4 regions of the Streptomyces sp. NPDC056160 genome follow, and region 2 is predicted to be linked to each of the others. Evidence: riboswitches for the same ligand, from Rfam matches in the RefSeq annotation. Region 2 holds a riboswitch; each other region holds the start of a gene.

Region 1 (7,408 bases), on a different contig from region 2:
GCCACCCGCACGCCCCCGCCCGCGTGCCCCCAGCGCCGTCTGCTCCCGCTCCCGACCCCGTCCGCGCCCCCGGCTCCGCTCCGGCCCCGCCCCCCGGCCCCGCCCCCACTTCCATCTCGCTCTGGGCGTACCCCCGCCGGGAACTTCGCCAGGCGTCCGCACGCTTGCATAAGGTGGCAGGACCGGCAGGAACAGGGCGGTTCCCGGACCGCCATCGCGATCGAAGGGACGTACATGCCCAAGGGTCACACGGCCACAGCCGAGGCAGGCTCCGGCGGCCTGACAGCGACCGAGCACCGTCTGGCCAACGGCCTGCGCGTGGTGCTCTCCGAGGACCACCTGACCCCGGTCGCGGCGGTGTGCCTCTGGTACGACGTCGGCTCCCGCCACGAGGTCAAGGGACGTACCGGTCTGGCTCACCTTTTCGAGCACCTGATGTTCCAGGGCTCCGCCCAGGTGAAGGGGAACGGTCACTTCGAACTGGTGCAGGGCGCCGGCGGCTCGCTCAACGGCACCACCAGCTTCGAACGCACCAACTACTTCGAGACCATGCCCGCCCACCAGCTGGAGCTGGCGCTCTGGCTGGAGGCCGACCGCATGGGCTCCCTGCTCGCCGCCCTGGACGACGAGTCGATGGAGAACCAGCGCGACGTCGTCAAGAACGAGCGCCGCCAGCGCTACGACAACGTCCCCTACGGGACCGCCTTCGAGCGGCTGACCGCCCTCGCCTACCCGGAGGGCCACCCGTACCACCACACGCCGATCGGGTCCATGGCGGACCTGGACGCGGCCACCCTGGAGGACGCGCGCGCGTTCTTCCGGACGTACTACGCGCCGAACAACGCGGTCCTCTCGGTCGTCGGTGACATCGACCCGCAGCAGACCCTCGCGTGGATCGAGAAGTACTTCGGCTCCATCGAGTCCCACGACGGCAAGCCCCAGCCCCGCGACGGCTCGCTGCCCGACGTGCTCGGCGGGCAGCTGCGCGAGGTCGTCGAGGAGGAGGTCCCGGCCCGCGCCCTGATGGCCGCCTACCGGCTCCCGCACGACGGCACGCGCGCGTGCGACGCGGCCGACCTCGCCCTGACCGTCCTCGGCGGCGGCGAGTCCTCCCGGCTGTACAACCGCCTGGTGCGCCGCGACCGCACCGCCGTCGCGGCCGGGTTCGGCCTGCTGCGGCTGGCTGGCGCGCCCTCCCTGGGCTGGCTCGACGTGAAGACCTCCGGCGACGTCGAGGTACCGGTCATCGAGACCGCCATCGACGAGGAGCTGGCCCGCTTCGCCGAGGAGGGCCCGACCGCCGAGGAGATGGAGCGCGCCCAGGCCCAGCTGGAGCGCGAGTGGCTGGACCGGCTCGGCACCGTCGCGGGCCGCGCCGACGAACTGTGCCGCTACGCCGTCCTGTTCGGCGACCCGCAGCTCGCCCTGACCGCCGTCCAGCGCGTACTGGAGGTGACGCCCGAGGAGGTCCAGGAGGTCGCCAAGGCCCGTCTGCGCCCCGACAACCGCGCGGTCCTCGTCTACGAGCCGACCGCCCCCGACGCACAGGAGCAGGCACCGGACGCGGACGCCGCGGCCGGCGAAGACACCGAGGAGACGGCGAAGTGACCGAGCTGGCCACCATGGACTTCCACCCCCGCCCCCAGGCGGGCGAGGCCCGGCCGTGGGCGTTCCCGGCCCCCGAGCGCGGCACGCTGGACAACGGCCTGACGGTGCTGCGCTGCCACCGACCCGGCCAGCAGGTCGTCGCCGTCGAGGTGCTCCTCGACGCGCCCCTGGACGCCGAGCCGGCCGGCCTGGACGGCGTCGCCACCATCATGGCGCGGGCCTTCTCCGAGGGCACCGACAAGCACTCCGCCGAGGAGTTCGCCGCCGAGCTGGAGCGCGCGGGCGCCACCCTGGACACCCACGCCGACCACCCCGGCGTACGGCTCAGCCTGGAGGTCCCGGCCTCCCGCCTGGCCAAGGGGCTCGGTCTGCTCTCCGACGCGCTCAGGGCGCCCGCGTTCGCCGAGTCCGAGGTCGAGCGGCTGGTGCGCAACCGGCTCGACGAGATCCCGCACGAGCTGGCCAACCCCTCCCGCCGCGCCGCCAAGGAACTCTCCAAGGAGCTGTTCCCGGCCGGCACGCGCATGTCGCGGCCGCGCCAGGGCACGGAGGAGACCGTCCGCGCCGTCGACGCGTCCGCCGTCCGCGCCTTCTACGACCGGCACGTGCGGCCCGCGACCGCCACCGCCGTGGTCGTCGGCGACCTCACCGGCATCGACCTCGGCGAACTGCTCGGCGAGACCCTGGGCGCCTGGACCGGCTCGCCGGCCGAGCCGCGGCCCGTGCCGCCGGTCACCGCCGACGACACCGGCCGTGTGGTGATCGTGGACCGGCCCGGCGCCGTGCAGACGCAGCTGCTCATCGGCCGCGTCGGACCCGACCGGCACGACCGCGTGTGGCCCGCCCAGGTGCTCGGCACCTACTGCCTGGGCGGCACCCTCACCTCCCGCCTGGACCGCGTCCTGCGCGAGGAGAAGGGCTACACCTACGGGGTGCGCTCGTTCGGCCAGGTGCTGCGCTCCGCGCCCGACGGCACGGGCGCGGCGATGCTCGCGATCAGCGGCTCGGTCGACACGCCCAACACCGGCCCGGCCCTGGACGACCTCTTCACGGTGCTGCGCAAGCTCGCCGCCGAGGGGCTCACCGAGGCCGAGCGGGACGTCGCCGTGCAGAACCTCGTCGGTGTGGCGCCGCTCAAGTACGAGACGGCCGCCGCCGTGGCGAGCACGCTGGCCGACCAGGTCGAGCAGCACCTGCCGGACGACTACCAGGCGACGCTCTATCAGCAGCTCGCCGAGACCGGCACGGTGGAGGCCACCGCGGCGGTCGTCAGCGCGTTCCCGGTGGACCGGCTGGTGACGGTTCTCGTCGGTGACGCGGCACAGATCAGGGAGCCCGTCGAAGCCGTCGGCGCCGGCCCGGTGACCGTCGTCGCCGCCGAGTAACCAACGCCGGGAGCCGCGGGGGTGACCGAGAGGCAGCTGCGCGGGAGCCCCGGAGAAGACCGAGAGTCAGGTACGCGGGAGGCCCTGGTGACCGAGGCGTCACCAGGGCCCCGTGATGTCCGGATTGCGGGAGAGACCGCCAGTCTGCCCTGTGGGCTGCGCTACAAAAACCCGGATCCGTTTGGGATGCGGAAGCGGCCCCGTCTAGCGTCGGTCCGGCTGTTCGTCGGGCAGTGCGCCGCACCCGCGGCACCGGACAGTCATCGCCGAGTCCCCGTACGGCGCGAGCCAGGGGAGCCGGGGACCCACGCAGTCCCTGGGGTGAATCGGACACCGCGCGCCGCGCGCGGGGCCCGTAGGAGACCTTCCTGCTCCGAACCCGTCAGCTAACCCGGTAGGCGAGAGGGAAGGAAAGGACCAGCCACCACATGGCGTTCACGCGCGCCACCGGGAAGCACCGTCGCCCCAGCCGGATGCAGCGCACCACCGCCCGCGCGGCGGGCGTAGCGGCCCTCACCACCACCGGTGTCATCGGCACCCTCGCCGCCTCCCCGGCGCTCGCCGCCGAGACCCCCGCCCCGGCGGACACCGGGCTCACCCCGGTCGTCACCCTCGGCGACACCGTGGCCGAACGGGTCGACGCGCAGGCCACCGCCCAGATGGAGGCGGCCCGGCAGAAGCAGGCCGAGGAGGCCGCGCGCAAGCGGGCCGCCGAGCAGGCGAGGAAGGCGCGCGAGGCCAAGGAGCGGGCCGCCCGCGAGGCCGAGCGCCGGCGCCTCAACACCTTCGTGCCGCCGATCACCGGCTCCTACGTCTCCACCGGCTACAAGACCGGCGGCTCCCTGTGGTCCTCCGGCTCCCACACCGGCATCGACTTCCACGCCGCCGCCGGCACCGAGGTGCACGCGGTCGGCGTCGGCACCGTCGTGCAGACCGGCTGGGGCGGGGCGTACGGCAACCAGATCGTGATCAGGATGGCCGACGGCATGTACACCCAGTACGGTCACCTGTCGTCCATCGGCGTCTCGGTGGGCCAGCAGGTCACGCCAGGTCAGCAGATCGGCCTGTCCGGCGCCACCGGCAACGCCACCGGCCCGCACCTCCACTTCGAGGCGCGCACCGCCCCGGACTACGGCTCGGACGTCGACCCGATCGCCTACCTCCGCAAGCACGGCGTGCACGTCTGAGGCGGCACCCGCCCGAAGGCGTGAAGCGCTGACCGTCAGGCAGAGCCCCGGCCCACCGGCCGGGGCTCTCCGCATTCCGGCGCCTGTTTCCGCACTTCCGCACTTCCGCACTTCCGTGCTTACGTGCTTCCGTGCTTCCGTGCTTCCGTACTGTCCAAAAAATATCCCCGGATTCCGTCACGCCGTCGGAAATTCCCGCGCGTTGCCATAGAGTCACGGAACACGCGTTCATCGCGGGAGTTCCACGGGGATCAATGCGGAGGTCGGTCATGCGCGTTCCGGCGCACGCGGTGTGCACGGCGATCCGGGACGACATCGTCGCCGGGGTCCACGAACGCGGCACCCGGCTCACCGAGGAAGTCCTCGCGCGCCGCTACGGCGTCTCGCGCGTGCCCGTGCGCGAGGCGCTGCGCACCCTGGAGGCCGAGGGCTTCGTCGTGACCCGGCGGCACGCGGGCGCCTGCGTCGCCGAGCCGACCGAGCAGGAGGCCGCCGACCTGCTGGAGATGCGCCTCCTGCTGGAGCCGCTGGGTGCCGCACGGGCCGCCCAGCGGCGCACCGAGGCCCATCTGAAGGTGCTGCGCGGCCTGGTCAGGCTGGGGCAGGAGCGAGCGGTGAGCGGCGGCGGCGAGGAGCTGCGGTCCCTGGCCGCCTGGTTCCACGAGACCCTGGCCCAGGCCTGCGGCAGCGCCGCGCTGAGCACCGTACTGGCGCAGCTGCGGCACAAGATCGCCTGGATGTACGGGGTGCCGGACCCGGCCGACCCGGTGGAGGCGTGGGCCGAGCACGGGGCGATCACGGACGCCGTGGCACGCGGCGACACCGGACGCGCCCGTGCGCTCGCCGCCCTGCACGCCGAACGGGTGACCGCCGCACACCGAGTGAGGGCTCTGAAACGTCCCCTCAACACATCGGCCGGACGGAATTAACACGACTGCCGTATACAAAGAGGAAATCGCCTGAGGGGTTGCCCGGGGCGGTATTCACGCTGCCTTGAATTGGTTCAGGCGTCCCCGATGCGCTCCGCATTTCCCGCCACCGGGGCCGTACGGAAACCGCGCCGCCCGGAAAGACGGGGACGACGCGGTTTCCGTATGCGATATGTGCCGCCCCGCCGCGACCGGCGACCGGTCAGACGGTCTCGGGAAGCTCCTCGAGCCCCTCGGCGACCAGCTTGGCCAGCCGGTCAAGGGCGGCGTCCGCGCCCTCGGCGTCGGAGGCGAGGACGATCTCCTCGCCGCCCTGCGCACCGAGGCCGAGGACGGCCAGCATGGAGGCCGCGTTGACGGGGTTGCCGTCGGCCTTGGCGATCGTCACGGGGACCCCTGAGGCCGTGGCGGCCCGGACGAAGATGGAAGCGGGGCGGGCGTGGAGGCCCTCGGCCCAGCCGACGTTGACGCGGCGCTCAGCCATGTGATGCTGCCCTTCAGTGTTTCAGGTTGTCTAGACCAGTTTCCCATACGTGAAGCTCGTCCCGGACGGCACCGGAGCCGGTGCCCCGGCGGCGCCGGACCGCGGCCTCGGTCCGGCGGGGCTCCGCCCCGGGCGTGTCTTCACGCGTGTCCCCCACAGACTGCCTCGCGCCGTTGTCGGACGCGAGCCGTACTCTGGGGCCCATGCACACCTCGTCGGACCGGCAGGAGTACCCCGCGCACTGGGAGGCCGACGTGGTGCTGCGCGACGGCGGCACCGCGCGGATCCGCCCGATCACCGCCGAGGACGCCGACCGGCTGGTCAGCTTCTACGAACAGGTGTCTGACGAGTCCAAGTACTACCGCTTCTTCGCGCCGTACCCGCGACTGTCCGCGAAGGACGTCCACCGCTTCACGCACCACGACTTCGTGGACCGGGTGGGACTCGCGGCCACGATCGGCGGCGAGTTCATCGCCACCGTACGCTACGACCGCGTCGGCACGGCGGGAGCGGCCGCCTCCGACCGCCCGTCGCCCCCCACCGCCCCTGCCGCAGGGCGCGCCGCGCCCGCGCCCCCCGTCTCCGACGAGGCCGAGGTCGCCTTCCTGGTGCAGGACGCCCATCAGGGCCGCGGGGTCGCCTCCGCCCTCCTGGAGCACATCGCGGCCGTCGCCCGCGAGCGCGGCATCCGCCGCTTCACCGCCGAGGTGCTGCCCGCCAACAACAAGATGATCAAGGTGTTCACCGATGCCGGGTTCACCCAGAAGCGCAGCTTCGAGGACGGCGTCGTACGCCTGGAGTTCGACATCGAGCCCACCGACCGCTCGCTGGCCGTGCAGCGCGCGCGGGAGCAGCGCGCGGAGGCGCGGTCGGTGCGGCGGCTGCTGACGCCGGGCTCGGTCGCCGTCATCGGAGTGGGCCGCACCCGCGGGGGCGTGGGCCGCAGCATCCTCGACCACATGCGCGAAGCCGGCTTCCCGGGCCGGCTGTACGCCGTCAACCGGGCCTTCGGCGAGGCGCGCGGGGAGATCGACGGGGTGCCCGCACACCGCTCGGTCCGGGAGATCGACGGGCCGGTCGACCTCGCCGTGGTCGCCGTGCCGGCCGCACACGTCCCCGAGGTGGTCACCGAGTGCGGTGAGCACGGCGTGCAGGGACTCGTCGTGATCTCCGCCGGGTACGCCGAGAGCGGCCCGGAGGGGCGGGAGCGCCAGCGCGCCCTGGTACGGCAGGCGCGCACGTACGGCATGCGGATCGTCGGGCCCAACGCCTTCGGCGTCGTCAACACCTCGCCCCAGGTCCGGCTGAACGCCTCGCTCGCCCCCGCGATGCCCCGCCCCGGCCGGATCGGCATGTTCGCCCAGTCCGGTGCCATCGGCATCGCCCTGCTCTCCCGGCTGCACCGGCGCGGCGGCGGGGTGACCGGGGTGACGGGCGTGTCGACGTTCGTCTCCGCCGGCAACCGCGCGGACGTCTCGGGCAACGACGTCCTCCAGTACTGGTACGACGATCCGGACACCGACGTCGCACTGATGTACCTGGAATCCATCGGCAACCCGCGCAAGTTCACCCGCCTCGCCCGGCGCACGGCGGCGGCGAAGCCGCTCGTCGTCGTGCAGGGGGCCGGATCGGGCCCGCAGGGGCACGCCGTCCGGGCCACACGCCTGCCGCACGCGACGGTGTCCGCGCTGCTGCGGCAGGCCGGCGTCATCCGGGTCGACACCATCACGGAGCTGGTCGACACCGGACTGCTGCTGGCCCGGCAGCCGCTGCCCGCCGGGCCCCGGGTGGCGATCCTCGGCAACTCCGAGTCGC
Region 2 (7,408 bases):
CGCCCTGGACCACGCGGCACGGATGACCGCACCGCCGGTACGCGTCTTCGCGGCGCCCTGGCCGGCGTACGGCCTGTACGGCTACGGCTACGGGCACGGACAGCCTCACGGCCGCCCGCCGCTTCCGTACGGGCAGGGTCCGTACGGGCAGCAGAGCCCGCACGTGCAGCCTTCGTACGGGCAGAGTCCGTACGGGAGTCATCGGTGAGCCACGGGCCGTGAGGCCGTGAGACCGCGCAGCCAGGGGGCCGTGGTCCGCGAGGCTCAGGCAGATGCCCGGGTGAGCCGCGCGACCTCTTCGTCCGTGAGGTCCAGCTCCGCCACCGCCAGCAGGGCGGGGAGCTGTTCCACCGTCCGGGCCGAGGCGATCGGGGCGACCACCGTCGGCTGGGCCGCCAGCCAGGCCAGGGCCACCGTGGCCACCTCGGTGCCACGGGCACGGGCGACCTCGTCGAGCGCGGTGAGGACCTTCTGGCCGCGCTCGGTCGCCAGGTGCTTGGCGGCGCCCCCGGCGCGCGGGCTGTCGACCGTCGCGCCCGGCCGGTACTTGCCGGTCAGGAAGCCGGATGCCAGTGCGTAGTACGGCACGGCGGCAAGGCCTGCCCGCTCGGCGAGGTCTCGCAGGGCGCCCTCGTAGGTGTCACGGGAGACGAGGTTGTAGTGCGGCTGGAGCGCCACGTACCGCGCGAGTCCCTCGCGCTCGGAGAACTCCAGCGACGCGGCCAGGCGCTCGGCGGAGATGTTGGAGGCGGCGATGTGCCGGACCTTGCCCGCCTTCACCAGTTCGTCGAGCGCGCCGATGATCTCCTCGACGGGTACCTCGGGCTGGTCGAAGTGCGTGTAGTAGAGGTCGATGTGATCGGTTCCCAGACGCTGGAGGGAGGCGTCGGCCGCGGCCCTGATGTTGGCCGCGGACAGGCCCTGGAAGTCGGGGTGCTGGCTGACCTTGGTGGCGATGACGACGTCGGAGCGGTTGCCGCGCTCCTTGACCCACTTGCCGATGATCGTCTCGGACTCGCCTCCGTGGTTGCCCTCCACCCACGCCGAGTAGGAGTCGGCGGTGTCGATGAAGTTGCCGCCGGCGGCCGTGTAGGCGTCCAGGACCGCGAAGGACCGCGCCTGGTCGGCGGTCCAGCCGAAGACGTTGCCGCCGAGGGCGAGGGGGAAGACCTCGAGGTCGGACGGGCCCAGCTTGCGCAGAGAAGTCATGCCCCACATCAACGACCAAGGCGGAGCGCTCCATTCCGCGCCCCGCCGGTGGCCGGCGCAAAGCTTGCGCAAACCACCCGGTCGGACCGTCAGGGAGTGAGGCCCTTGCCCTGGAGCCACGCCATCGGGTCGATGCCGGCGGCCTGGCCGTCCGGGTGGACCTCCAGGTGCAGGTGGGGGCCTGTGACGTTGCCGGTGGCGCCCACCCGGCCGATGACCTCGCCGGTGCTCACCTTCTGGCCGGCCGTGACGTTGATCGACGACTGGTGGCAGAACCACAGCTCGGTTCCGTCGTCCAGGGTGAGGACCGTGCGGTACCCGTAGGCGCCGGCCCAGCCCGCCTCGGTGACGGTGCCGCTGTGGACGGCCTTGATCAGGGTGCCGGTGGGCGCGGCGAAGTCGAGGCCGGTGTGGTGCCCGGAGGACCACATGGAGCCGGCCTGGCCGAAGGTCGAGGTGAGGGTGTACGAGGAGGTCGGCAGCGTGTACTGCTTGGCGAGGGCGGCCAGCCGGGCCGCCTCGGCCTTCTTCCGGGCCTCCTCCTCCGCCTTCTTCTTCGCGGCGGCGGCCCTGGCCTCGGCCTCCTCCTTCGCCTGGGCGGCGGCCTGCTCGGCCTGCCGGGCGGCCTTCGCGGCAGCCGCCGCCTCCGTGGCCGCCCTGGTCTTCGCCTCGGCCTGGTTCTGCTGCTGCTCGGCCTGGGCCATGATGCGGTTGCGCAGCGCCTCGCCCGCGTCGGAGGCGTGTTGCGCCGTCGTCCCGGTGGCTTCCGTCGCGTCGGTCGCGTCAGCTTCGTCCGCCGCGCCGGCCTGGGCCGCGGTGACGTCGCTGAGCGCGGTCGCGGAGCCCTCGGGGCCGTCGTGGCCGGAGCCGTCGAAGAGGGCGCCCACGGCGGGCAGGCCGTGCAGGTCGGGCAGAGCGATCGAGACCGGCGGCTTGCCGGTGTTGGCGCTGGCCATGCCACCCGCACCGACGGCCGCTATGACGCCCACGCCGAGCACAGTGGAGCTGCGGGCGAGCCCGCCGCCGCGCTGCTTGGCGACCCGGTGCCGGCCACGGACGGGACGGACGGACTCCTCGGTGGGGTTCCACTCCTCCCAGGGGCCCTCGTCGGGGCGCCGGCCGCCGTAGGCGAAGGGCTCGGTGCGCCGGCTCGGCACGGACGGGGCTTCTGAGGCAGGCCGGTTGGACGCCACGCGGGCGTGCTCCTTTCCTTCCGTCTCGCCTACCGGGTTAGCTGACGGGTTCGGAGCGGGAAGGTCTCCTACGCGCGTCAACCAGCCGTGTGCGTACGGCGGATGGCGCCCGATTCACCCCAAGTTGGTGGTTCCCCGGTTCCCTCGCGGGATTCGGCGCGCGCGCACGGAGCCGCCTCGGGTGACGGCTGGGACGACCGCGCTGCGTTATCGAACGTTAATAGACCCGGGGCTCCGATTCCAAGCCGTCCGGCTTGATCATTAAACCTTTTTGGCCAGGATCTACGTCTCACAGGTGATGAAACCGGGGCAAGTTGACTTGAGTTCAGGCCATTCAAGGGCGCCGTCCAGCCAGGGCGCCTGCATGCGTTTTACTGATGGTGTGTCAGTTGTTATGCGGACGGGGACCGCTCGCTCACGACACGTGACGATGACTCGGGTCGGCATCCGGGGCGATACCCGGGTCGATGCCTCGGACCGACGACCCCGGCCGATGACCCGGCGGCCGGAGAAAAACACTCAGGGCCGGAATTCTCATCGAATTCCGGCCCTGAGTCTTCAGTAGCGGGGACAGGATTTGAACCTGCGACCTCTGGGTTATGAGCCCAGCGAGCTACCGAGCTGCTCCACCCCGCGTCGGTGAAACCAGTGTACGTCATTCTGGGGGTGGAATGCACACGCGTCACAGCAGGTGGCGGTTGGGCGCCTTGGCCCGGCTCTCGAACTCCGGCAGGACGACGACGTCCGCGCCCTCGCGCGCCAGGACCCCGGTGCCGTCGGCCGACTCGACGAACGTGTCCGGCTCCCGCCAGGCCGTGACCACCCGGCGTACCCCCGCGTCCAGAATCAGCCGGGCGCACGGTCGCGGCCGGGAGGCGCGTCGGGCGCACGGTTCCAGGCTGCTGTACACCGTCGCCCCCGGCAGACGCGGGTCCCCCGGGTCGATCTTCGCGAGCGCGGCCTCCTCCGCGTGCACCACCGGATCGCCGGCCTCGCGCGAGTGGCCACGCGCCAGCTCGGTGCCGTCGGCGGCCACCACCACCGCGCCCACGCTGAACGCCGTCCGCGACGGCGGGCACTCCCCGGCCAGCTCGCACGCGATCCGCAGCCAGTGCCGGTCGGCGGGGGCGGCGTCGCCTCCGGCGCCGGGTTCCGTGGGCTCGTAACGCATGAGGACGACGTCCCCGAGGGCCCGCGTCTCCACCAGCCTCAGCCGCCCCCGCTGGTAGGCGCCCGGCCCGAACAGCCGCGGTGCCCGCGGGTCTCCCACGAGGAGCGGCGCGAGCACGAGTTGCAGCTCGTCGGCGAGGCGCTGCTGGAGCAGCTGGGTGTGCACCGTGCCGCCGCCCTCGACCATCAGCCGGCGGACCCCGCGCACGTCGTGCAGGTGTGCCAGCAGCCGCCGCCAGTCGAGTTCGCCGCCCAGCGGCACGACGGAGACGGTGCCGGTGCCGGTGCCGGAGCCGGTGTCGGCGCCCACGCTCGTGCCGGTGCCGGGGAGGCCCGCACGGCGCAGGCGTTCGGCGCCCTCGTCCGTCGTGTAGACGGTCTTCTCGCCGCCCGTCCGGAAGAAGCGCGCCCGCGGGTCCAGCTCCCCGGAGGCGCTGACCGCGACCTTCAGCGGATGCTCCGGCCGGCCGGCCGCGAGTCGGGCCGCGCGCCGCTCGGGCGAGTTGACCAGCAGGCGGGGGTTGTCGGCGCGCACGGTCTTGGCCCCGACCAGGATGGCGTCCGCGGAGGCCCGTACCGCGTCGACCCGGTCGAAGTCGGCGCGGCCGGAGAGCAGGAGACGGCTGGGGCCGGTGTCGTCCAGGCAGCCGTCCAGGGAGACGGCGGCGGACAGGAGGACGTAGGGGAAGGGCATCGGCGCGCTCTCTCTCGGCGACGGACGGGCTCGGAGGCGTGGGGGCGCCTCGGGCTTTCTACCAGCCCGGCCCGCACGGGAGTGCGCCTTCGGACCGGAGACCGAGGACACCTGGTCAGCCACCGGGTCGGTCACCCCGCCGGTCGCCGGGGCGGTCACCCCGTCCAGCGTCCCGAGGTGAAGGTGACCGCGAGGACGACCGTCAGCGGTGCCACCACGCCGGCGTAGGCCTCCTTCACCCAGCGCCGCCGCAGGCTCCAGTGGGCCAGGCCCGTCCACAGCGGCCACCAGAGCAGGGTGGCGCGCGGCACGGAGAGGTACCAGTACGACGTGCCCAGCGCCCACAGGTTGAGCGCGACGAACACGGCCTCCGGCCAGCGACGGCGGACCAGCAGCACGGCCAGCAGCGCCACGCCGACGGCCATGGCGGCCAGCTCCAGCTGGAACTCGACGGCGTACCCGGTGCTCTGGAGGTGGCCGAAGGCGTTCTTCCAGGTGTTGCGGAAGGCTTCGGCGGGGCTGTGGAAGTCGCGGTACCAGCCGCGCTCCTCGGCGTGTTTCCAGGCCATCCAGTCCCCGGTCCGCACCCGCAGGTAGCCGGTGTACGCGGCGGCGGGCACCGCCGGCAGCAGGCACCAGCCCAGCGGGCGCAGCCGCCGGGGCAGCGAGGGGCCGCCCGCCCGGCCCTGTGCGCGCACGACGATCAGGAGTTCGACCGCGATCGCGGCGGCCAGGAACAGGCCGCTGATCCGTACGGTGGTGGCGGCCGCGCCGAGGAGAGCGGCGAGCGGCCAGTTGCGGTGCTTGGCCGCGAGCCAGGCCGGGAGGGCGAAGGCGAGGAAGAGCGCCTCGGTGTAGCCGGCGGCGAGGAACACCGCGGCGGGCGAGAACAGCAGGAGGGTGGCGGCCCGCGGACCGGAACCGTCGTCGGCCGGCCGGCCGAGTCCGGCGATCCGGGCCAGGGCCACCACGGCCACCGCGCCGCTCACCAGGGAGATCAGCAGCCCGGCCACGGTCCAGTTGGGAACGACGGTGTGGACGGCGCGCAGCGCGAGGGGGAAGCCGGGGAAGAAGGCGACCCGGTTGTCGTGCGGGGGATCCAGGCCCGGGAACGGGTCGAAGTAGCCGTACTGGGCGATGTGCTGGTAGTGCACCCAGTCCCACTGCTCCCAGCGGGACAGCCAGGTGGCGGGCGTCTTGTCCGAACCGGCGGCGGGGGTGAGCCAGGCGCTGGCGTAGGCGACGAGCCACAGTCCCAGGCGGGTGAAGAGGTACAGGCGCAGTACGCGCAGGTCGGTCGGGGTGAGCCGGCTGGTTATTCGCCGCAGCAACGGCCCGCCGGGCGGGGCGGACCCGGTGGCGGAGGCCGGGTCCGGCGCGGGGGTGCCGTCCGCCCGAGGGGTGCCCGGGGTGCCCTGTGTCTCGGTGGCGGGCAGGGTCGTGGTCATCGGGCGTCCGTTCCTGGTGGGGTACCGGGCGGGCCGGCGGGAAGTGGTGGGAGGGACCTGTGTCCGGGGTGTGTGGGCGGGGGCGGGTCCAGTGCTGTGACCGGAAAGGTTCACCGGCTCGCGACGCCCGGCACGGCCCTAGCCGGGCGGCCCGGTGAGAGAAGAACTGCTGGGCGGGGGCGCCGTCCTCGGGGGCGGGGTGTGGGAGGCCGACGAGGAACTCGTCGCCGACCCCGTCGTCCCCGTCGTCCCCGTCGTCCCTGCCGTCCCCGTCGTCCCTGCCCTCTCCGTCGTCCCCGTCGATCCCGGCGGCCGGGTCAAGGACGACGGAGAGGTGCTGTCCGGCCACGGCCGGCCGGACGTGGCGACCGAGGTGGGCGTGCCGCTCGGGGACTGCCGCGGTGACGGTGACGTCCCCGGCGAGGAGGGGGAGGGCAACCGGCTCGAGGCGGGACGCGGGCGGGGCGCGCTGGGCTCGACGTCGACACGCGTGCCGGGCAGCAGGAACACACCGACGCCGACTCCGGCGACCGCCAGGAGCGACCCGACGGCCCGTTGCGCCCTGCGCGCCCTGCGGCGGGCCCGTACGCCGGCCCACAGGCGTTCGCGGTTCCGGGGTTCGAAGGGGGTGTGCTCCTCGGCGGCGCGCATCATCTGCGTCAACTGCCGTTCGAAGTGGTCCATGGTCTCTCCTTCAGCCCACCGACTCGCTGACGTCGTCCAGGAGCTGCCTCAGGCGTGCCACTCCGCGCGCGGCGTGCGACCTGGCCGTGCCCACCGGGCAGCCCAGCGCGTCCGCCACCTGCCTCTCGGAGAGGTCCTGGTAGTAGCGCAGCACCACCACGGCCCGCTGCCGCGCCGGCAGCCGGGCCAGTGCCGCCTCCAGCCGCGAGCGCTCCGCCACGGTCGCGGAGACGTCACCCGCCACGGGCGTCTCGGGCAGTTGGTCGACGGGGCGCTCGCCCCACCAGCGCCGCCGCGCCGAGCGGGCCGCCGCGCGCGCCATCACCCTGCGGACGTACGCCTCCGGCGCCTCGTGGGCCACTTTCGGCCACACGAACCAGAGTTTGACGAGGGAGTCCTGCACCAGGTCCTCCGCCCGGTGCCGGTCACCGCCGGTGAGCAGCCGGGCGAGGTGGAGCAACGCCGACCAGCGGGCCGCCACGAACTCGTCGAACTCACCGGCCAGAGCCTGCCGCATCCACACCGTCCCGTTCCCGCCCATTGCCTACACCTGGGGACAAGACTGTGGCAGGGCCAGTTCTATGCACTCACCCGCTGTGATCCGGGTCACCGCACGGCCGGACGCGGCCGGTTGCCCAAGGCGCCGCTCCCCGGACGAGGTTGACGTCGTTCGTCGAGGCGCGGCGCGGACACCGGCCAGGAGCTGCCCGCGACCACGTCGCCACGTCCCACCAGAGCCGGTCACCCCGCACACGCCGCAGCGCCCCGCCCGGTCGGAACCGGTCGGGGCGCTGCGCTGCGGGCCGGGGGGGGACACCCTCCCCGCGTCGGTAGGCCCTGTGGGACTCGAACCCACAACCAATGGATTAAAAGTCCACTGCTCTGCCAATTGAGCTAAGGGCCCGGGCGACGTTGCTCCCCCGAGCATAGCCCCAGGAGGCCGCGTCTTTGATCGGGTATCGGTCGGCGAGGCCCCGACTGCGCCGTACGGGCGCCGGTGGCGGCCGGCC
Region 3 (7,408 bases), on a different contig from region 2:
GAGCACGGGGTGACCGTAGCCGTGGATCGCCGCCCACCACGACGACATCCCGTCCACGACTTCGTCACCGGTTCCGTCGGCGAGCCGCAGCTTCAGCCGGACCCCGCTCGCCGACTCCACGACGAGCGGTTCCTGACGGCCGGGCATCGGGCCGTACGGGTGCCACACGTGCCGCCGGTCGAGATCCAGCAGCTCGGACACGCGCCGGTCGGACCGGTCAGGCATTGGGCGCGAGATCCGTCCCGGCGCCGCGGTGGCGCAGCGCCACCAGGTCGGTGCGGGGTTCGGCGCAGGACGCGGGGGCGGCCGACGCCGCCGGTGCGGCCGTACCGCAGACGTCCCCGCTCTCGTGGGAACCGCACCCGCCGCCCGCGTGCGCACCACAGCCGGGGCCCTCGGCAGACCCGCAGCCGCCCGCGTGGCCGTCGCTGCCCGCGCCCGCGTGCGCACCGCAGCCGGCCGCGGCCTTCGCCCGGTGCTCCGGCAGGGTCACCTGGTCGGTACCCTCCACCTCGAAGCCCGCGTCCGCGATCATCTCCAGGTCGGCCCGGCCCGCCTGGCCCTCGGTGGTCAGGTAGTCGCCGAGGAAGATCGAGTTGGCCAGGTGCAGGGCGAGGGGCTGCATCGTGCGCAGGTGCACCTCGCGGCCGCCGGCGATGCGCACCTCGATGTCGGGGCAGACGAACCGCACCATCGCGAGGATCCTGAGGCACCGCTGCGGGGTGAGGTTCCACTCCTTGGCCAGCGGGGTGCCCTCGACCGGAATGAGGAAGTTGACCGGCACCGAGTCCGGGTCCAGCGCGCGCAGCGAGTGGACGACGTCGACCAGGTCCTCGTCGCTCTCGCCCATCCCGGCGATGAGCCCCGAGCACGCGGACAGCCCCGCCGCGTGCGCCTTGTTCACCGTGTCCACCCGATCGGCGTAGGTGTGGGTGGTGGTGATGTCGCCGTACGTCGACTCGGAGGTGTTGAGGTTGTGGTTGTACGCGTCGGCGCCCGCGGCGCGCAGCCGTTCGGCCTGGCCGTCGGAGAGCAGCCCGAGACAGGCGCACACCTCGACGCCCTCGTTCTGCCCCTTGATCGCCTTGATGGTCTCCGAGACCCGGTCCACGTCCCGGTCCGTCGGCCCGCGCCCGCTGGCCACCAGGCACACCCGCTTGGCCCCGCCGGCCAGCCCGGCCGCCGCGGCCCTGGAGGCGTCGTCGGGCTTGAGCCAGGTGTACTTGAGGATGTCGGCCTTCGAACCGAGCCGCTGCGAGCAGTAGGAGCAGTCCTCGGGGCACAGGCCGGACTTGAGGTTGACGAGGTAGTTGAGTTTCACCCGTCGGCCGAACCAGCGGCGGCGCACCTTCCCGGCCGCGGCCACCACATCGAGCAGATCGTCGTCGGAGGTGGCCAGGACGGCCAGAGCTTCCTGACGGGTCGGCAGTTCGCGCCGAAGCCCCTTGTCCACCAGCGTGTTCAGCAGGTCCATGAGAGCCGATCCTGTCCTACGGGGCCGCCCGGGGCCAAGGAGAGTTTGCACAACAGAGACGGTTCGACGTGTGGGTATTGCCACACCATGCGGGGCGTGTCGTCCGGCTAGTGTCTGTCCACTGCCTACAAAAGCCCCGGAGGACCCATGGCGTTCGGCTGGATCGACGAACAGGCGGACGCGCGCCGCCGCGCCGGGCTCGTACGGACGCTGCGACCCCGCCCGGCCGACTCCCCGCTGCTGGACCTGGCGAGCAACGACTACCTGGGCCTGTCCCGCCATCCGGAGGTCACCGAGAGAGCCGCGGCGGCGGCCCGTGCCTGGGGCGGCGGCGCCACCGGCTCCCGGCTGGTCACCGGCACCACCGCCCTGCACTGCGAACTGGAGCGCGAACTCGCCGCCTTCTGCGGCTTCGAGGCGGCCCTGGTCTTCTCCTCCGGCTACGCGGCCAACCTCGCCGCGGTCACCGCGCTCGCCCCGCACGGTTCGCTGATCGTCTCGGACGCGGGCAACCACGCCTCGCTCATCGACGGCTGCCGGCTGGCCCGCGGCACCACGCAGGTCGTCGCCCACGCGGACCCGGACGCCGTGCGCAAGGCGCTCGGCACGCACGCGGGACAGGCGGTCCTCGTCTGCGACACGGTGTTCTCCGTCGACGGCGACGCGGCACCGCTCGGCCGGTTCGCCCAGGTCTGCCGGGAGCACGGCGCCGGGCTCCTCGTCGACGACGCGCACGGCCTCGGCGTCCTCGGCACCGGCGGCCGGGGCGCCCCGCACGCGGCGGGCCTCGCGGGCGCGGACGACGTGGTCGTGACGGTCACGCTCTCCAAGTCACTGGGCAGTCAGGGCGGAGCGGTGCTCGGGCCCGCCCGGGTGATCGACCATCTGGTCAACACGGCACGGACGTTCATCTTCGACACGGGGCTCGCCCCGGCGGCGGCGGGCGCGGCCCTGGCGGCGCTGCGCCTGCTGAGCCGCGAGCCGGAGCGCGCGGCGCGGGCGCGGGCGGTCGCGACCGAGTTCCACACGCGCCTGACCGCCGCGGGACTGCGGGCGGTGCGCCCGGACGCGGCGGTCGTCTCCGTGCGCGCGCCGTCCCCCGAGGACGCCGTGCGCTGGGCGGCGGACTGCCGCGCGGCGGGCCTGGCCGTGGGCTGCTTCCGTCCTCCTTCCGTGCCCGACGGCATCTCACGGCTCAGGCTGACCGCCCGCGCGGACCTGTCCGCGGCGCAGATCGAACGCGCTGTACGAGTGATCGGCGAGACGCGGCCATGAGCCGGCGGACACGGCCGCGATTCGCCGGAGGGGAGAGGCCCGGGACGCGCCCGGACGCTGCCGTGAGGGTGCTCAGAGCCGGCGGGCCGCGGCGGTGAACTCCGCCCAGCTCCCCGGGGAGAAGAGCAGCGCGGGTCCGTCCGGGTCCTTGGAGTCGCGTACGGCGAGCAGCCCGGCGTACGGCTCGGCGGCAGGCCTGGCTGTCTCGACGCAGTTGTTCGCTCCCGTGCTGTAGCTGCTGCGCAGCCACCGCACGGCGTGCAGATCGGTCGTGGAAGGTACGGTCCGAGGCAGAGCAGACATGGTGCCTCCTTGACGTTTGCCGTGGTCGCGCGCCGTCACCTGTCCTGGCGCATCCCCGCGATGAAGTCCAGCGAGTCCTCGATCGACAGGGCATGGAACCGAAGGGTGTCGAAGGCCTCCGTGTAGGCCTCCAGGTCTTCTTTCCGTTCGAGATGGAAGCTACGCGTCAAGTGGTCAAGAACGACCACATCCAGATCAGAAGTGTTCGAAAATGAGAAGATGACGAAAGGGCCGGTCACGCCGATGTGCGCCCCGGCGGCGAACGGCAGCACCTGCAAGGACACCTGGGGCAGCCGCGCCGCCTCGCTCAGCCGCTCCAGCTGGCGGTCCATGATCTCGGGGCCGCCGACCTCCCGGCGCAGCACCGCCTCGTCCAGCACCGCGTTCAGCGTGAGCGGCCGGTCGGACCGCAGCACGGCCTGACGGGCCAGCCGCACCTCCACCAGCGCGTCCAGCCGGTCGTCGTCGAGTCCGTCCACGGCGGCCCGTGTCACCGCACGGGCGTACTCCGGTGTCTGGAGCAGCCCGGGGACGACCGAGGTCTCCAGCGTGCGCATCGCGCTCGCCTGTGACTCCAGACTGATGAAGTCGCGGTACGTCGGGGGCAGTACGCCGCGGTAGGCGTGCCACCAGTGGTGCCGGCCGTCGCCGTCGTCGGAGCCCGCCAGCACCAGCAGCAGTTCCCGCAGCTGGGAGTCGCGGACCGCGTAGGCGTCCAGCAGTAACCGCACATCGGCCGGTTTCACCCCGCTGGCGCCGGTCTCGATCCGGCTCACCTTCGACTGGTGCCAGCCCACGAGCCGGGCCGCCTCGCCGCTGGTGAGACCCGCGCCGGTGCGCAGGCTGCGCAGTTCGGCTCCGAGCTTGCGGCGGCGCACCGCGGGACCGTGCTGCATGGAACCGGCTCCTCACTACTTTCCCGGAAGGGCGTCAAATATGGTCTCCCGTCGCAGAGTTCACCGCTTCGAGGGACAGATATATGCACATCTCGGTGGATCGCCACCCGGGACCGGCCCGGTGGTGGCAACCTGACGGCGAACCACCAGTCCGGGACCGTACTCGAAACCATCCGCTCCGTGTCCAACCGCGGTCCCGCGGGAAAGGGACGACGTCGCCATGGCAGACCACCTGGAAGCATCCGTCACTCTGCCGAGCGATCCCGCCTCGGTAGCGGTCGCCCGAAGCTACGCGGTCGCCGCGCTGGCGGAGTGGGGCCTGCCGTCGGAGACGGACACCGCGGACACCGTGCGGCTCATCGTCTCGGAACTGGCCACCAACGCCGTACAGCACACCCTCGGCCAGTCGCCCACCTTCAGGGTGGACCTCGTCCTCGACCGCGACGAACAACTGCGCATCGGGGTCACCGACAGCCACCCGCGGTTCCCCAGACGACTGCCGGCCGCTGTCCAGCAGGACAACGGCCGGGGCATGGTGATCATCCGGTGGCTCACCGCGGAGTGCGGCGGCAGGGTGACCGTGCGGCCCACCCGTGAGGGCGGCAAGACGGTCAGCGTGGACCTCCCGTGGCCGGTGCGCACCCACCCGGTCACGGCGACGGGACGGCAGGAGCCCTAGGCGTACGGCCCTGCCGGCGGCTTCGTCGGTGTCCCCGACCGCTGCCCGGGGGCGGTGGCGGCAGTCGCCGGGACCGCCGCCGCTTGCCGGGTGGGTCAGCTGACCCGGCCGTACCAGACGCTCCTGCTCCAGATCCTCTCCAGTTTCACCACGTCCCCGGTCTTCGGCGCGTGCCAGATCCTGCCCGAGCCGGCGTAGATGCCGACGTGGTAGACGTACGAGCCGGAGTGGAAGAACACCAGGTCCCCGGCCCGGCGGCTCCTCGAGGAGATGTGCCGCGACTTGTTGTACTGCTGCGCGGCCGTGCGGGGCAGCTTCTTGCCCGCCCTCTTGAAGGAGTACAGCGTCAGACCGGAGCAGTCGAACCTGCGCGGGCCCGTTGCGCCCCACTGGTAAGGGGAGCCCTTCTTGGACGCCGCGATCTGCAGCGCCTTCGTCGCCATGGTGGCGGCCGAGGCGTCGGAGGCGACGCCGGGCACCACGATCGAGCCGCCGACGGCGGCGAGGGTCAGGGCCGAGGCCGTGCCGGCCCGGGCCATGAGCGACGGGACACGATTGAGCGCAGTCATGCGCAACCCTTCGTCAGCCGCCTGTGAAGGATGACCTGTCGGATTCGGGCTGGCGAAGTAGCCCGGCCGCCCGCAGGCGGCTTCACCCCAAGGGCTGCTCGGCCCGGTCATGGCGTGACCGTGCCGGCGACCCGTCGTGCTCGGGTCCTCCACTCCTGCCGATCCACTTCCGTCGACCGATCATCCGGGCGGCGGCAGGACTCGGCGTCCGCCCGGACCGCCCCGCCGTTGTGGCGGGGGCTTGTCGTCAGACAGGGATCTTCACCTATGGATGTCAGAAAATCCCAACGGAACGGGTCCTTTGTGCTGTTACTCACCCCTCGCCCGTTCGGGTGGACGGTCGTGCGCTCGAACGACTGTCCGTGCACCCCGCAAGCGCAGGACCAGCAGCGGAAGATGCCGTTCCGCCATCCGGGCATGCGCGCCGTGCAACCCGAACGGCCCCGGAAAAAGGACGTTTGCCTACGCCGAAAGGGGGTACCCCATTTGGGCCGTTTCGGCCCTCGTCGGCCGCAGGTGCCGGGGCACTGCGGCACGAGGGGGTCGGCGCCGCCCGCCTCCGGTCGTGCGCGGGGCCCTCATGCAGCAAGCTGGAGGCGGAACTCCGGCCGTTCGACGACCCAGGGGATCTCCATGGCGTTCTTCGCGATGTCCAGGCGGCACCCGCTCCAGCCGCTGTCCGTCACCGACCTGGTGGCGGAGCACGAGCGGCTGCACGAGGAGATCGACCAGTTGCAGCGCGCCCTGACGTCGCACGCCGTCATCGACCAGGCCATCGGGGCGCTGGTGGCCGTCGGACGCGTCCCGCCGGACGGTGCCTGGCGGGTCCTGCGCGAGGTCTCGCAGCGCACCAACACGAAGGTGCGCACGGTCGCCGAGCACATCCTGAAGTTCGCCCAGGGCGGTGCGCTCTCGGACACCGAGCTGGAGGAGCTGAGGCGGGCGCTCGACCGCCAGGCCGCACGCGGGTCCGCGCGCCGCTGCGCGCCCTGAACAGCCTCCGAGCCCTCCCGGCGCGCCGCCCCCTCCCCGCGCCCTCCCCGCGCGCACAGCGCCCCGCCCTGCCCGCGCGCACGGCGCCCCGCAGGGCGCGCGCCGACCCGGCTCCGCTGAGCGGAACACCGTACGCCGGTTATCGGATTGGCAAAGAAGGTCAACGACCCCTGTTCTCAGACACCTCACAGCCGGAAGGATCCGCCGTACTCGATTCGCAACGATGTACGGGGAGGTCCCACTTGAGGGTCATGAGACCGAAGAACCGGGCTGTCGCGCTCGGTTCGGCCGGCGCGCTGGTGACGGCGACCCTGATAGCCGGCGCCGTGGCGGCCCCCGCGGCCAGCGCGGACAGCCGCCACGGCCAGGACCGTGAGGCCCGGGGCGCGGCGATCGCCGCGGACCGCGCCGCCGGGGCCGGCATCGACTGGCAGGACTGCCCCGCCGACTGGGGGCTGGCCAAGCCCATCCAGTGCGGCTACGTCTCGGTGCCGCTCGACTACGCGCACCCGTACGGCAAGCAGATCAAGCTCGCCGTCGACCGCATCGGCAACACCGGCACCAAGGGTGAGCGCCAGGGCGCCCTCGTCTACAACCCGGGCGGACCGGGCGGCTCCGGTCTGCGGTTCCCCGCCCGGGTCACCGCCAAGAACCCCGTCTGGGCCAACGTGGCCAAGGCCTACGACTTCGTCGGCTTCGACCCGCGCGGTGTCGGCCACTCCACGCCCATCTCCTGCGCGGACCCGCAGGAGTACGTGAAGGCGCCCAAGGCGGACCCGGTGCCCGACTCCGAGGCCGACAAGCGCGCCCAGCGCAAGCTGGCCCGCGAGTACGCCGACGGCTGCTACGACCGCACCGGCCGCGCGATGCTCGAGCAGATGACGACGCCGAACACCGCCCGCGACCTGGACGTCATCCGCGCCGCGCTCGGCGAGAAGAAGATCAACTACCTGGGTGTCTCCTACGGCACCTACCTCGGGGCCGTCTACGGCACACTGTTCCCGGGCCACGTGCGCCGGATGCTCGTCGACAGCGTCGTCAACCCGGCCCAGGAGAACATCTGGTACGAGGCCAACCTCAACCAGGACATCGCCTTCGAGGGCCGCTGGAAGGACTGGCAGGACTGGGTCGCCAAGAACGACGCCAGCTTCCACCTGGGCACCACCCGCGCCGCCGTCCAGGCCAAGTGGCTCCAGCTGCGCGCCACCGCGAAGAAGCA
Region 4 (7,408 bases), on a different contig from region 2:
CGCGCGGCGGAGAGTGACGCGACGGTGCCCGAAGTCGCGGTGAATCGTTGGTCCAATGGCTTGGCCGGAGCACGGCCGCTGCCTACCATCGATCACCGCAAGACTTTGTGCACCGTCGCACAATCTCCAATCGGGAGGTTCACTTGCACCGCCGCCGTCGCACCGCGCTCGTCCTGTCCGCCGCGATCGTCGCCGCGGCCCCCGTCCTCACCGCCTGCGGAGGCCAGGCGCATCCCGGCGCCGCGGCCGTCGTGGGCAAAGAGCGGATCACCGTCGCGCAACTGCAGAGCCGGGTGGACGAGGTGCGCCGGGCGCAGCGGGCGGCGGTGGCCGACGAGAGCCAGTACCAGCAGGCGGTCGCCCGGACCGGCACGCTGAACCGGGACACCCTGCACCAGATGGTGCTGGACCGGGTCCTGGACCAGGCCGCCCGGGACGCCGGCGTCACCGCCGACGGCCGGGAGGTGCAGACGATGCGCTCCGGACTCGAACAGCAGGCGGGCGGCACCAAGGCGCTGGAGACGGCCTGGTTGCAGCAGTACGGGGTGGCGCCGCAGCGCCTGGACGACAACCTCCGCCTCCAGGTCGAGGCGCAGAAGCTCGCGGCGAAACTGCACACGGACCCCAGCCGGCCGGCCTTCTGGAACGCCCTGTCCGCCGCTTCCCGCGAACTCCACGTCGACGTGAACCCGCGCTACGGCGCCTGGGACGTGCAGAAGGGCGGCGTCGCGGCGAAGACACCGTGGCTGCGGGACGTCTCGACGCCGCCCGCCACGCAGCAGACGGCCTGACGCACGCCGCCGCGCAGCGGACGGCCTGTCGCGCGCCCGCCGCGCAGCGGACGCCCTGACGCACGCCCGCCGCGCAGCAGACGGACTGACGCATGCCGCCGCCGGGCGGACAGCCTGCTGACCGGCGGGGCGCACGCGGGCCCCGGCCTGTGGACAACTCCTCGGGCCGTCGGCGGCGTGCGTTACGTTCGAAGCGTGAACACGACCTCCGCCCACACCACCGGGGCCACCGGGACCGCCCCCGCCGGACGCATCGTCCTGCTCACCACCAGCCACCGGGTCGCCCCCGGCCTGCTGTCCTGGCCCGCCTGGCAGGCGCTGCGCACGGCCGACCGGGTGCTGTGCGCGGACGGGGCGCACCCGCAGCTGCCGTATCTGCGCGAGGCGGGCGTCACCGTGGCCGAGGCCTCGCCCAGCGCCGAGGAACTGGTCGGCGCCTGCGCCGGCGGTCGTACGGTCGTGGTCGTGGCGACGGGTGAAGGTGAGCCCGCCCTCACCGACGGCCTCGCCCGGCTCGCCGGCTCCGGCCGCCTCGCCATGCCGGAACTGGAACTGCTCCCCGCCTCCTACGACCTGCCCGGCGCACGCCTGCTCGACCTGGTGCAGGTCATGGACCGCATCCGCGCCGAATGCCCGTGGTCGTCCCGGCAGACCCACCAGGGCCTGGCGAAGTACGGCATCGAGGAGGCGTACGAACTGGTCGAGGCGATCGAGGACGGCGACCGGGACGCACTGCGCGAGGAGCTGGGGGACGTCCTGCTCCAGGTCGTCTTCCACTCCCGGATCGCCGAGGACGACCCCGAGGCCCCGTTCTCCGTCGACGACGTCGCCGCCGGCATCGTCGCCAAGCTGATCCACCGCCATCCGCACGTCTTCGGCGAGGAGAGCGCCGCGACACCGGAGGAGGTCAAGGAGCACTGGCGGCGCACCAAGGCCGAGGAGAAGCAGCGCGCGTCCGTCACGGACGGCGTACCCCTCCACCAGCCCGGCCTCGCCCTCGCGGCGAAACTCGCGTCCCGGGCGCGCACGGCGGGGCTTGACGTACCGCTGCCCCAGGGCGAGGACATCGGCTACGAACTGCTGGCCCTGGCCGCCCGCGCCGAGGCGGAGGGCACCGACCCGGAAACAGCCCTGCGAGCTGCGGCGCGCGCCTACAGAGACGCGATCAAGCAGAAGGAGACGGAGAAGGAGAGGGGGGAGGAGAAGGGAGAGGAGGACTGAAGTTCCCCCGAGGCGCGCGGGGAACCGCACGGCCGGCTCCCCCCCCCACGGCCCCCACCCGACGACGCCACCTCTGCGCCCTTGCACCCCCGGCGACTACTGTCGCCCCCATGCACGACCAGCCGGACACCCCCTCCTCCGCCACCACCCCGCCCCCTCTCTTCACCTGGGAATTCGCGAGCGACCCCTACCCCGCGTACGCCTGGCTGCGCGAGCACGCCCCCGTGCACCGGACCCGGCTGCCCAGCGGAGTGGAGGCCTGGCTGGTCACCCGGTACGCCGACGCCCGGCAGGCCCTGGCCGACTCCCGGCTGTCCAAGAACCCCGCCCACCACGACGAGCCCGCGCACGCCAAGGGCAAGACGGGCATCCCGGGCGAGCGCAAGGCCGAGCTGATGACGCATCTGCTCAACATCGACCCGCCGGACCACACCCGGCTGCGCCGCCTGGTCAGCAAGGCGTTCACGCCCCGCAGGGTCGCCGAGTTCGCGCCGCGCGTGCAGGAGCTGGCCGACGGCCTCATCGCCTCCTTCGCCGGGCGCGGGACCGCCGACCTCATCCACGAGTTCGCCTTCCCGCTGCCCATCTACGCCATCTGCGACCTGCTCGGCGTCCCGCGCGAGGACCAGGACGACTTCCGGGACTGGGCGGGCATGATGATCCGGCACGGCAAGGGGCCCCGGGGCGGGGTGGCCCGTTCGGTGAAGAAGATGCGCGGCTACCTGGCCGAGCTGATCCACCGCAAGCGCGAGGCCCTGCCCGCCGAGCCCACCCCGGGCGAGGACCTCATCTCCGGCCTGATCCGCGCCTCCGACCACGGCGAGCACCTCACGGAGAACGAGGCCGCCGCGATGGCCTTCATCCTCCTGTTCGCCGGTTTCGAGACGACCGTCAACCTCATCGGCAACGGCACGTACGCCCTGCTCACCCACCCCGGCCAGCGGGAGCGGCTGCAGACGTCCCTGGCCGGTGGCGACAGCGGCCTGCTGGAGACCGGCGTGGAGGAGCTGCTGCGCTTCGACGGGCCGGTGGAACTGGCCACCTGGCGGTTCGCCACCCGGCCGCTCACCCTGGGCGGGCAGGACATCGCCGCGGGCGATCCGGTGCTGGTGGTCCTCGCCGCCGCCGACCGCGACCCGGAGCGGTTCGCCCACCCCGACACCCTGGACCTCGGCCGCCGCGACAACCAGCACCTGGGCTACGGCCACGGCATCCACTACTGCCTGGGCGCCCCGCTCGCCCGCCTGGAGGGCCAGACCGCGCTGGCCACCCTCCTCACCCGGCTGCCCGACCTGCAACTCGACGCGGACCCGGCCGACTTGCGCTGGCGCGGCGGACTCATCATGCGCGGACTGCGGACCCTGCCTGTCCGTTTCACCCCGGCACCGCCCGCCTGACAGTGGCCGGAAAATGATCCCCCGGGGGGCTCTACACCCCGTGCCGGCAGCAGTAAAGATGACACACGCTCAACTATGTGATGTTCACGTGATCTGCGCGGCATTAACTTGTGACAAGTGATCGTCACCCGATACTTTCACCCATCAGCGTGACGCCGGGGCGTCCCCGCCCCGCCGCCGCGCGGTCACTGCTGTCGTGCGAAAGGTCTCCGCATGCTCTCCGGGAACGGTCGTCACCGTCGCCCCCGTCAGGCTCCGGCCCTCATCGTCGCCGCCGGAGTGACCGGATCGGCCATCGCCATCCCGCTGGTCGCCGCCAGTGGCGCGAGCGCGGCCGACGGCACCACGTGGGACAAGGTGGCCCAGTGCGAGACCGGCGGCTCCTGGAGCGCCGACAACGGCCACGGCTACTACGGCGGTCTGCTGCTGACCCAGGACGACTGGGAGAGGTACGGCGGCCTGTCCTACGCGCCGAGTGCCGACCAGGCCAGCCGCTCCCAGCAGATAGCCGTGGCCGAGAAGATCCTCGCCGACCGGGGGCCCGGCGCCTGGCACACCTGCGGTCTGCTCACCGGGCTCACCAAGAGCTCCGGTGCGGCCCATGTCGACACGGGCGTGGGCGGCGACTCGTCGTCCTCGAACTCGAAGTCCGGCTCGAACGGCGCCAACGGGTCCTCCGGTTCGTCGCACTCCTCCGGATCAACCGGAACGAGTGGGAAATCCGGAACGTCGGGATCATCCGGAACCTCCGACGGCACCGGCCGGTCCGACGACTCCGACGGCTCAGGAGGTTCCGACAGCTCCGGCGTGAACGACCCCGGTCTGTCCGATGATTCGCAGAGCGGTGCGGGCGACTCGTCCGGTTCGTCCGACCCTTCGGCGAACACCGACGGGACTGCCGGCTCGTCACACGGGACCGGTGCGCCGGGCAACTCCACCACGAAGCCCTCCCCTTCGGGCTCTTCGGACTCTTCGGGCTCCTCGGATACTTCGGGCTCTTCATCTCCGAACCAGGGCAACTCGTCCAAGTCCGACACGTCCCACGCACCGGGCACGTCCGAGGGCACCCCCTCGGCGGGCGCCGGCGACACCGGCGGCTACGGCAACTCCGGTTCCGCCGAGGACTACAGGCAGACCGCCGGCTCCTCGGCCCTCGTCGACACCGGTGCGCTCGGCGGCGGCCGGCACCGCGGCGGCAGCGCCGACGAGGGCGCCACGGAGGGCCGTACGGGCGGCCGGCACGCCTCTCGTGACGGAGGCGCCGCACACACCGCCTCCGCCGCCTCCTACACCGTCCGCACCGGTGACTCCCTCACGTCCATCGCCGACTCCCTTGACCTCCACGGCGGATGGCACGCCCTCTACGACGCGAACAAGGGTGCTGTCGGCGCCGACCCCGACCACATCGTCGCCGGTCAGAGCCTGGATGTCCCCACTGAAAACACCCAGAAATAGGGGGAGTTCAGGTCACACTTCGCGCCGAATGTCCCATTCGGTGAAAGTGTGGGATGAGTCTCAGAAGCCCTGATCGTCTTTGAAATCCGGCGGATCACCTGTCTACGGTCATGACCGCTCGCCACCGCGAGCCCCGGCTGCCGCAACGCCGAATCCTGCCAGCGGCCGTACGGGAACAGTCGTCGCTTCGAGCGCCGTAGGCAGGAGCGGGGGACCCAAGGTAAGTGCCGCGCCGGGAAGTCGACCGGAGCGGCTGGGGGTGAAGCCGTGCCTCCCCAAAGGCACGGCCGGGCAACTCAACCGGCCCGAACCCGACAGCTCACCTCGCAGGCGTCGGTGAGGGGATCCTTCCATGCTGTTTTCCGGCAAGGGCAAGCATCGTCGTCCGTCCAAGGCCACCCGCGCCATCGCACTCGCCGGTGTCACCGGCGTCGCCGTCGCCGGCCCGCTGATGGCGGCCGGCAACGCCTCCGCCGCCACCTCCTCCGAGTGGGACGCGGTCGCCCAGTGCGAGTCCGGCGGCAACTGGTCCATCAACACCGGCAACGGCTTCTACGGCGGCCTGCAGTTCACCAACTCCACCTGGGCCGCGTACGGCGGCACCGCCTACGCCTCGCGCGCCGACCTGGCGAGCAAGTCGCAGCAGATCTCCGTCGCCGAGAAGGTGCTCGCGGGCCAGGGCAAGGGTGCCTGGCCGGTCTGCGGCAAGGGCCTGTCCGGCGCCTCCTCCAGCGGCGGCAGCAGCTCGTCGTCGTCCTCGTCGTCCTCCTCTTCCTCTTCGTCCTCCTCCTCGTCGTCCTCGTCGTCCTCGTCGAGCAGCAGCTCCAAGAGCAGCACCTCGACCCGTTCGACCGAGCAGCGTGCCGCCGACCGTTCCGAGACGCGTCCGGCCCCGAAGAAGACCGTCACCACCCCGACCGGCAAGAAGGTCAAGAAGGGCGACGGCGAGTACAAGGTGGCAGCCGGCGACACCCTCAGCTCCATCGCCGCCGAGCACGGCGTGCGGGGCGGCTGGGAGAAGCTGTTCCACCTGAACAAGGACATCGTCGACGACGCCGACCTCATCTACCCGGGCCAGCAGCTGCACCTGAAGTGACAGCGGCCCGCTAGCAGGGCCCCAGGCCCTCCCCAGGCGCGGCCCCCATCATGGAGGCCGCGTGGGGTCACCCCCCCGTCCCCACGGGCTCCCCGCCCCGGTGCGTGTTCCCCCGTACGCACCGGGGCGGGGCTTTTTCGCTTTCCGTTCGTGTCCCCGTCCCCGCGCCCTTTGTTCCGTACTGGAACAATGTGTACCGTCACCCTGTCCACGGGACGGTCGGTCGGCCGACCGGCGGCCCGGGACGGTTAGGCTCTAGTCGCAAGGCACCGCCGCAAGGCAGCCGCCCCGCACTTTCAGCGTCACATCCACGAAGGAGATGCTCGTGCCGTCCATCGACGTCGTCGTAGCCCGGGAAATCCTGGACTCCCGAGGCAACCCCACGGTCGAGGTCGAGGTCGGCCTCGACGACGGCAGCACGGGTCGTGCCGCCGTCCCGTCCGGCGCCTCCACCGGCGCCTTCGAGGCCATCGAGCTGCGCGACGGTGACCCGAACCGCTACCAGGGCAAGGGCGTCGAGAAGGCCGTCCTCGCCGTGATCGAGCAGATCGGCCCGGAGCTGGTCGGCTACGACGCCACCGAGCAGCGCCTGATCGACCAGGCCATGTTCGACCTGGACGCCACCGACAACAAGGGCTCGCTCGGCGCCAACGCCATCCTCGGCGTCTCGCTCGCCGTCGCCCACGCCGCCTCCGAGGCCTCCGACCTCCCGCTCTTCCGCTACCTGGGCGGCCCCAACGCGCACCTGCTGCCGGTGCCGATGATGAACATCCTGAACGGCGGCTCGCACGCCGACTCCAACGTGGACATCCAGGAGTTCATGATCGCCCCGATCGGCGCGGAGTCCTTCTCCGAGGCCCTGCGCTGGGGCACCGAGGTCTACCACACCCTCAAGAAGGTCCTGAAGAACAAGGGTCTGGCCACCGGCCTCGGCGACGAGGGCGGCTTCGCCCCGAACCTCGGCTCCAACCGCGAGGCCCTCGACCTCATCCTCGAGGCCGTCAAGGAAGCCGGTTACGCCCCGGGCGAGCAGATCGCCCTGGCCCTCGACGTCGCCGCCTCCGAGTTCTACAAGGACGGCAAGTACCTCTTCGAGGGCAAGGAGCGCTCCGCCGCCGAGATGACGGAGTACTACGAGGAGCTGGTCGCGGCCTACCCGCTGGTCTCCATCGAGGACCCGCTGTTCGAGGACGACTGGGCCGGCTGGAAGGTCATCACCGACAAGCTCGGTGAGAAGGTCCAGCTCGTCGGTGACGACCTGTTCGTCACCAACCCCGAGCGCCTGGCCCGTGGCATCGAGGAGGGCACCGCCAACGCCCTGCTGGTGAAGGTGAACCAGATCGGTTCGCTGACCGAGACCCTGGACGCCGTCGAGCTGGCCCAGCGCAACGGCTTCAAGTGCATGATGTCCCACCGCTCCGGTGAGACCGAGGACGTCACCATCGCCG

The links. A riboswitch is a leader RNA that binds a small molecule or an ion and turns the genes downstream of it on or off. The one in region 2 is predicted to bind cyclic di-AMP.
Positions count from the first base shown of each region.
Region 1: it holds a riboswitch for cyclic di-AMP, as region 2 does, so the genes downstream of both, ACFC02_RS16225 (peptidoglycan DD-metalloendopeptidase family protein) here and ACFC02_RS00760 (M23 family metallopeptidase) in region 2, are expected to answer to the same signal.
Region 3: it holds a riboswitch for cyclic di-AMP, as region 2 does, so the genes downstream of both, ACFC02_RS00980 (C40 family peptidase) here and ACFC02_RS00760 (M23 family metallopeptidase) in region 2, are expected to answer to the same signal.
Region 4: it holds a riboswitch for cyclic di-AMP, as region 2 does, so the genes downstream of both, ACFC02_RS33045 (transglycosylase family protein) here and ACFC02_RS00760 (M23 family metallopeptidase) in region 2, are expected to answer to the same signal.

Region 1 covers NZ_JBHJUW010000037.1:20,392-27,799, forward strand. The annotation lists gene ACFC02_RS16215 (pitrilysin family protein) at 235-1,608, shown strand; gene ACFC02_RS16220 (pitrilysin family protein) at 1,605-2,993, shown strand; cyclic di-AMP (ydaO/yuaA leader) riboswitch at 3,248-3,409, shown strand; gene ACFC02_RS16225 (peptidoglycan DD-metalloendopeptidase family protein) at 3,422-4,180, shown strand; gene ACFC02_RS16230 (GntR family transcriptional regulator) at 4,450-5,109, shown strand; gene ACFC02_RS16235 (HPr family phosphocarrier protein) at 5,312-5,593, opposite strand; gene ACFC02_RS16240 (GNAT family N-acetyltransferase) at 5,797-7,408, shown strand, end outside.
Region 2 covers NZ_JBHJUW010000001.1:149,765-157,172, reverse strand. The annotation lists gene ACFC02_RS00770 (PrsW family intramembrane metalloprotease) at 1-208, shown strand, start outside; gene ACFC02_RS00765 (aldo/keto reductase) at 265-1,209, opposite strand; gene ACFC02_RS00760 (M23 family metallopeptidase) at 1,299-2,402, opposite strand; cyclic di-AMP (ydaO/yuaA leader) riboswitch at 2,414-2,571, opposite strand; tRNA gene ACFC02_RS00755 (tRNA-Met) at 2,965-3,038, opposite strand; gene ACFC02_RS00750 (dihydrofolate reductase family protein) at 3,085-4,266, opposite strand; gene ACFC02_RS00745 (mannosyltransferase family protein) at 4,422-5,714, opposite strand; gene ACFC02_RS00740 (hypothetical protein) at 5,853-6,398, opposite strand; gene ACFC02_RS00735 (SigE family RNA polymerase sigma factor) at 6,409-6,915, opposite strand; tRNA gene ACFC02_RS00730 (tRNA-Lys) at 7,230-7,302, opposite strand.
Region 3 covers NZ_JBHJUW010000002.1:29,849-37,256, forward strand. The annotation lists gene ACFC02_RS00950 (adenosylmethionine--8-amino-7-oxononanoate transaminase) at 1-225, opposite strand, end outside; gene bioB (biotin synthase BioB) at 218-1,474, opposite strand; gene ACFC02_RS00960 (8-amino-7-oxononanoate synthase) at 1,622-2,749, shown strand; gene ACFC02_RS00965 (DUF397 domain-containing protein) at 2,822-3,052, opposite strand; gene ACFC02_RS00970 (helix-turn-helix domain-containing protein) at 3,088-3,948, opposite strand; gene ACFC02_RS00975 (ATP-binding protein) at 4,169-4,627, shown strand; gene ACFC02_RS00980 (C40 family peptidase) at 4,723-5,196, opposite strand; cyclic di-AMP (ydaO/yuaA leader) riboswitch at 5,200-5,381, opposite strand; gene ACFC02_RS00985 (ANTAR domain-containing protein) at 5,830-6,189, shown strand; gene ACFC02_RS00990 (alpha/beta hydrolase) at 6,441-7,408, shown strand, end outside.
Region 4 covers NZ_JBHJUW010000126.1:5,707-13,114, reverse strand. The annotation lists gene ACFC02_RS33065 (SurA N-terminal domain-containing protein) at 144-791, shown strand; gene ACFC02_RS33060 (nucleoside triphosphate pyrophosphohydrolase) at 987-2,012, shown strand; gene ACFC02_RS33055 (cytochrome P450) at 2,123-3,409, shown strand; gene ACFC02_RS33050 (transglycosylase family protein) at 3,689-4,864, shown strand; cyclic di-AMP (ydaO/yuaA leader) riboswitch at 5,047-5,212, shown strand; gene ACFC02_RS33045 (transglycosylase family protein) at 5,217-5,960, shown strand; gene eno (phosphopyruvate hydratase) at 6,286-7,408, shown strand, end outside.